Regions from separate parts of the Paenibacillus litoralis genome, predicted to be linked through region 2. Evidence: predicted binding sites of a transcription regulator. Region 2 holds the regulator's gene; the other holds the start of a gene.
What was found. The regulator CtsR, encoded in region 2, represses protease genes until heat stress. The targets are predictions, from matches to a motif close to ATGGTCAATAAAGGTCAAACA.
Positions count from the first base shown of each region.

Region 1: the regulator CtsR is predicted to act here: its motif matches at 2,063-2,083, upstream of clpP (ATP-dependent Clp endopeptidase proteolytic subunit ClpP).

Region 1 covers NZ_CP176395.1:352,823-356,423, forward strand. Annotated here, with positions in the region: gene ACKGJP_RS01560 (copper amine oxidase N-terminal domain-containing protein) at 1-1,138, shown strand, start outside; gene clpP (ATP-dependent Clp endopeptidase proteolytic subunit ClpP) at 1,426-2,007, opposite strand; tRNA gene ACKGJP_RS01570 (tRNA-Arg) at 2,153-2,227, opposite strand; gene ACKGJP_RS01575 (transglycosylase domain-containing protein) at 2,466-3,305, opposite strand; gene ACKGJP_RS01580 (hypothetical protein) at 3,319-3,450, opposite strand.
Region 2 covers NZ_CP176395.1:8,464,773-8,468,373, forward strand. Annotated here, with positions in the region: gene ACKGJP_RS35705 (protein arginine kinase) at 1-1,020, opposite strand, end outside; gene ACKGJP_RS35710 (UvrB/UvrC motif-containing protein) at 1,035-1,550, opposite strand; gene ACKGJP_RS35715 (CtsR family transcriptional regulator) at 1,659-2,120, opposite strand; rRNA gene rrf (5S ribosomal RNA) at 2,386-2,502, opposite strand; rRNA gene ACKGJP_RS35725 (23S ribosomal RNA) at 2,606-3,601, opposite strand, start outside.

The DNA.
Region 1 (3,601 bases), 630 kb from region 2:
GGGGAAATACCCGATTACCCTCAAGGTAACGGACTCCAAAGGTCATGTAAGCAAAGAATATACCCGCTATATTACAATCGATAACATTCCGTATTTGGATGAGTTTTCTTATAAAATGTACAATTCCGAACCGGGCACTAGGATCAGCCTGAAGGACAGTAGCGGAAAAGTGGACTGGAGCCTGATTTGGGCGAAGTTTCAAAACCTCCCGATCGTACCGACCAAGGTAACGGAAGACCGCTCCCGCACTCTGATCGTAAGCGATAGCCCGGAGACGTTTACGGAGAAGGGCATCCTGTACCGCGAGAAAGTGAACGGCAAAGCGCGGCTGTACGCCGACCATGTGAACGGGACGACGGAAAACATCCAGTTCGTCATCATGGCCAAAAACGTATCGGGCAAATCGGTAACGGTCAAAACGACGAATAAGGGCGAAGTGTATCCGTCGATTTACGCCAACCTGATCGGACATGAGGCTTCCGTCGATTTTATGCTGAACGATCCGGTCGACAAAGGACCTCTCGTCATCCCGCCGGGACAAAGCTATGTATACTCCATGATGCCGGACTTCTATCCGGGACAGGGCGTCAATCTGTTCTATGACATCGAATCGGACGGCGAAGTGGAATTTTCGTTCGTGGTCATGTCGAAGGTATCGACCCCTTCCGAAGCGGCGCTCTCGCTGCTGAAGGAGCTCGACTTCAACGGTCACGTTCGCGGGACTTTCCCGGTAGCGGAGAAGACTTGGAATCTTGATCTAAGCAGCTTCAAGACGACTTCCCGGATCACGGTAGGCGACGGCGAGGTTGACCCGTTCGATAAGGGCTATGACAGGCAGCGCAAGCAAGCTGTACTCAATGAGGGCAACTACGGGATGATGTACAAAATTCATGCCGATAAGCCTCGCAAAATGGCCATTCTGCTGTTCTCGAAAGGCGGACCGTTCAAGGGGCCGTTCAAAATCAACGGCGAATTCGTGATGGCGCCGCCGTCGGGCGTCATTCAAGCGTTCGAGGAAGTCCAAATGCTTGCGCGTACGACGGGCGAAGAGGAGTCGCTGGACATCGAGTTTACGCCGCCGGCCGGCTCGGCGTTCCCGATCGATATTGTGTTCTATCCGCTTGAGGATTTGAAGTAGGGGAGAAGGCCGCTGAGGCTTAACAAAAAGTGGAGCAGCATCATGCACAGGGAAGGGGGATATACCTCCAGGCCACTCTTGAAATCGTGAAATTTGTGATTGTATTATGTTGTAATTTCACGATTTCAAAGGCGGCACGTAAACTCTTACGGCATATCCCCCTTCCCTTTTGCGCTCTGCTCCAGTTGGACTGTCAAGCCTCAGCGGCCTTTGGAGTAGAAAAAAAATAGCCCTCGTTACGCAGCCTGATGGCAGGCCGCGTAACGAGGGCTACTTGGTTGTGCGGGTTAGACGGATGTGATGACTTTGTCGACGATGCCGTATTCTTGGGCTTCGGCGGCGCTCATGAAATAATCGCGGTCGGTGTCTTTCTCGATGCGGCTAAGCGGCTGGCCGGTACGCTCGGCCAGGATGCCGTTCAAATGATCGCGCATTTTGATGATGCGCTTAGCGCGGATCTCGATATCGCTCGCTTGCCCTTCGGCACCGCCGAGCGGCTGATGAATCATGACTTCGCTGTTCGGCAGCGCGTAACGCTTGCCTTTGGCGCCCGCGGTCAACAGGAACGCGCCCATCGATGCGGCCATGCCTACGCAGATCGTCGAAACGTCCGGTTTAATGAATTGCATCGTATCGTAAATCGCCATCCCGGCCGTAATCGAACCGCCTGGGCTGTTGATGTAAATGCTGATGTCTTTGTCCGAATCTTGCGCGGCCAGAAACAGCAGCTGGGCAATGATCGCATTGCTCACTACATCGTTAATCGGGCTCCCGAGGAAAATGATGCGGTCCTTCAGCAGGCGGGAATAAATATCGTAGCCGCGCTCGCCGCGACCGTCCTGTTCAACTACCATTGGGATAAAACTCATCGGTGACATCCTCCTTGTAAGTTCGGATACGATCATCATAGCGGAAATTTTCGAAAAGGTCAAGAAAGGTCAAATTATTGAAATTAAAAAACCAGCAATTCGCTGGCTATCGTCAAAATTGTGGGTTTAGCATGCAAGGTTGTTATGGCGCACCCGCGAGGAATCGAACCTCGATCTCAGGCTCCGGAGGCCTACGTCATATCCATTGGACCACGGGTGCACATGCATATCGGCTTGTTTTGAGCAAGCAAGAGTTATTATAGGATAATCGGAGGCAAAAAGCAAGCTTCTTTTAAAATGTCAGAAAGTTTATCCTCCGCTGATTGTTCCATTTCTCGGTAAACGCGCCGTCAAAAGACGGTGAAGCCGTTTATCCTTGGCCGGCACGATTCCTTACGCATGCGGCGAAAGCGCAAACCGGATCGGCCTTCGCTTTCGCCCGCCTAACGGTACTCCTGCTATCCTTGGGAGCGTGCATACACTTGTGCACTTGGCACGATCCTAAGCGGCTCCCGAAGGGCGTCCAGCTTCTCTTGCCCGGTAATAAGCCCGAGCTCGACCATTCGCTCGAGAACAAGCTTTTGCCGCTCTAGCGCCTTATCCGGAAACTTCACCGGCGAGTAATACTCCGGCGCTTTCGGAAGAGCGGCAAGGATGGCTGCTTCATGCAAACCGATTGTCGGCTTGCCGGCGTCTCCGGCAGCACGAATCGTTTTGCCGAAATAATAGTCTGCCGCGTTGTCCAACCCGTAGATGCCGTGTCCGAAGTATATCGAACCGAGATACAGCTCCAGGAGCTGCTCTTTCGTATACTGACGCTCCAGGCTGACGGCGATGGCGATTTCCTTCAGCTTGCGGCTGTACGTTTTGTCCTGCGTCAGGAACAGATTGCGCGCGAGCTGCATCGTAATGGTGCTCCCGCCTTGCGCTTTGCCGCCTTCCCTCAGATCGACCCAAAGGGCGCGTGCTAACGAACGGAAATCTACGCCTTCATGGGACTGGAAGCGATGGTCCTCGACGGCCACGAACGCATTGGCGATATACGCGGGCATTTCCGTTATAGGAACAGTCCGGCTTCCGTCGTTTGCGGCCGAAGAAAGCGCGGGCAGCTTTTTATCGCCTATCAGCATTTGTCCGGCTGCAAGCAAACCGGCCCAGCCTGCTGCAAACAGAAAGGCGGCGGCCAGAAGGAGAAGCGTCAGCCTTTTAAGGAAGAGGAACGGCCGGTTATTCTTTTTCTTGGGGACGGCAGGACGGGTGTGGGCGTGTCCCGCCTTTGTCGCTGCTGCGATATGCATGTCCTTCGCCTCCTTATAGGGTAAAGTGCTTCTTCTCGGGAGCGTTCGTTTGTTGAACGAATGAGGATTTGGAGCCGAGCATGGCGATGGATAGAGCAATACGGAACGTTTCGCGAATCGTCGCGGTAACGGATGATGTATTCATAAGAGTAACCTCCTGAAATATGAAGTGGTAATGAAATTGCTATGCTACTAGCGTAAAGCATCTGCGTAACCCGGCGAAACAGCCGCCGGTTCGGTTTCGTGCTGGACTTAAGTCCGGCAGGCCTGCTTCCGCTGACCGCGTTCCGTGCCGG
Region 2 (3,601 bases):
AATATCTCTTTCTTCAGGCGTAAGCTTTTTTCCTGCATATTGCTGTAAAAAACCTGGCTGCGTCATGACCAGCAGCTCGTTTAAGGCTTGAGCCGATCCATTCTTCAGTATGCCGAGATCGAGCCCGAGTCTAACGTCCGATAGCCGCTGTGCCGCCTCCTTGGAGTCCATAATCATGGCATGGGTTAAAATGCCGTAGGAACGGTAAACTCTGTCCGCAAGCCGTTGCCCGGATTCCGACAGAAGCTTGCTCCGAGCCGCGCGTTCGTGCTCGATGATTTGCCTTACGACGCTGTGCAGGTTTTCGATAATTTCTTCTTCAGACTGACCCAGCGTAATCTGATTCGAAATTTGAAACAAATTGCCGATCGCTTCGCTGCCTTCTCCGTAAAGACCTCTCACGGCAAGCCCCACCTGGGTGACGGCCGATAAAATGCGATTAATTTGCTGGGTAACGACCAAAGCAGGCAAATGAATCATGACCGATGCCCGTATCCCCGTTCCGACATTCGTCGGACAGCTAGTTAAATAACCGCGGTTTTCGTCGAACGCATATCCCCACTGGGTTTCAAACACGTCATCGATCTGATTCGCGAACTCCCACGCTTCCTGGATTTGAAATCCGGCACGCAGGCATTGAATACGCAAATGATCTTCTTCGTTGATCATAATGCTAATCGATTCGTTCCCGCTCAGCATCACGGCGCCGTTCCGGGATTCGTTAGCGAGCGCTGGGCTGATCAAATGCTTCTCGACGAGCACCTTCTTCTCGACTTCGTTCACATCCGAAAGAGGAATGAACGTAAAATCGTCAATCGCTTGCAAATCTTTGCTATTTGCTACGCATTCCGCTTGATCGAGCACTTCCTGGGACTGTTGGTTCGTCGCTAACATCGGAAACGGATAGCTTTGCAAATTGCGAGCGATCCGAACCCGGCTGCTGATAACGATATCGCCATCCGGCCCTCCGCTTCTCATCCAGTCACTTGATGCCTCGTTGACAAAGCGCTCCAGCGCCATCTCGATCGCCTCCTTTACAAGCCTGCCAGCTTCTTCTCTAGATCGCGAATTTGGTCTCGAACGCCCGCCGCGTTCTCGAACTCCTCCCGCTCGATGTGCTCGGAGAGCTCACGCTTCAGCTGCTCGAGCTCCCTTTTATATTTTATGAGGCCACCGGTACGTTTGGGTACTTTTCCAACGTGAACCGTATTGCCGTGTACGCGTTTAAACAGCGGATCCAGCCGATCCCCGAAATGCCGATAGCAAGAACTGCAGCCAAAACGCCCGAGTTTGCTGAACTGGGTATAGGTTAGCCCGCATTGCTCGCAGCGCAGCGTCTGCATTTTAGCTCCGATTGACCCGGTTGTAGGACCGAATTCAAGCAGCCCCGAAAGCAGGTTATGAATCGAAAAGCCGCCCGCCGTTCCAGGAATCAGCTCGCCCTTCTCGCGCGCGCATGATTCGCAAATATGGAATTCGGTTTTCTCGCCATTGACGATCTTCGTAAAATGAAGCGTCGCCGGCTTCTTCCCGCATTCCTGACAATTCATACGATCAGCCTCCTATCTGATAAAGCCGATGATTGCACAGCTTGCCTCGCCGTCTTACTCATGAGTACCTCTCAATATCCTTCCTCATGACGCTTAACGTATGCGGTGTTAGCGGCTAAGCAGAGCAATCAGCATCGCTTTCAAAATCGTGGCGCGAATTTCGTCCCGGAATGGCAATTTAAAAACGAGAACCTCTCTTGAGATTGCCGCATTAAACAAATTGGCTTCCCGGTTTGTGATGAATCCGCCTTCCAGCAGCTGATAAATCAACCCTTCTGCAGTCGTCTGATCTATGTGATTGCCGACTGTACGCGAAATATGATCCAAAATGGTTCCTTGGGAGCTGAGCTCGACTTTCTGAATGCGAACGTAACCGCCGCCTCCGCGCTTGCTCTCTACAAGGTAGCCTTTCTCGATCGTAAAGCGTGTGCTGATCACATAATTAATTTGCGAAGGGACGCATTGAAAGCGTTCGGCCAAATCATTTCTTTGGATTTCAATGACGCCATTCGGACTTTGCAGTAACGTTTGCTTCAAGTAATGTTCGATAATCTCCGAAACATTGCGCATTCACTATCCTCCTAAGAAGTAAGTTGACTTTGACTTTCTTTGACTTTAACTTTATTATAACACTTTTTTCCCGTTTGCCAAGAGGGTACCGGTATTTATTGTTGACGTTTCCTTATTTCCTTATACGGCATCCTTGCCCACCTTCAAATGGCCTACCCCGTAACTGAGAGCGTCTGTAAACGACTCTTGAACACTCTTCACCGGCTTTCTTCGCAACAAAAAAAGCAGCACCTTCACTGGATAACCAGTGAAGGTGCTGCGAGCTGCTTGGCAACGTCCTACTCTCCCAGATCCCTGCGGATCAAGTACAATCGGCGCTGGAGGGCTTAACGGTCGTGTTCGGGATGGGTACGCGTGGTTCCCCTCCGCCATCGTCACCAAACATGTTGCCCATATACAGGGGGTTTACTCCCTGAAAACTAGATGCGAAGTTCTGCATTCATCCTTGTTCCTTCGTAGTCCTTACACCTGTCGATGTAAAGATGTTGGATAAGCCCTCGACCGATTAGTATTCGTCAGCTGCATGCATTGCTGCACTTCCACCTCGAACCTATCTACCTCGTCGTCTTCAAGGGGTCTTACATACTGGGAAATCTCATCTTGAGGGGGGCTTCACGCTTAGATGCTTTCAGCGCTTATCCCGTCCGTACTTGGCTACCCAGCGATGCTCCTGGCGGAACAACTGGTACACCAGCGGTACGTCCATCCCGGTCCTCTCGTACTAAGGACAGCTCCTCTCAAATTTCCTGCGCCCGCGACAGATAGGGACCGAACTGTCTCACGACGTTCTGAACCCAGCTCGCGTACCGCTTTAATGGGCGAACAGCCCAACCCTTGGGACCTACTTCAGCCCCAGGATGCGATGAGCCGACATCGAGGTGCCAAACCTCCCCGTCGATGTGGACTCTTGGGGGAGATAAGCCTGTTATCCCCAGGGTAGCTTTTATCCGTTGAGCGATGGCCCTTCCATTCGGTACCACCGGATCACTAAGCCCGACTTTCGTCCCTGCTCGACTTGTCTGTCTCGCAGTCAAGCTCCCTTATGCCTTTGCACTCTTCGAATGATTTCCAACCATTCTGAGGGAACCTTGGGGCGCCTCCGTTACGCTTTAGGAGGCGACCGCCCCAGTCAAACTGCCCGCCTGACACGGTCCCTCTCCCGGATCACGGGAGTAGGTTAGAACCTAGATACGATCAGGGTGGTATCCCAACGTCGCCTCCACACAAGCTGGCGCTCATGCTTCAAAGGCTCCCACCTATCCTGTACAGATCGTACCCAAGTCCAATATCAAGCTGCAGTAAAGCTCCATGGGGTCTTTCCGTCTTGTCGCGGGTAACCTGCATCTTCACAGGTATTAAAATTTCACCGGATCTCTCGTTGAGACAGCGCCCAAGTCGTTACGCCATTCGTGCGGGTCAGAATTTACCTGACAAGGAATTTCGCTACCTTAGGACCGTTATAGTTACGGCCGCCGTTTACT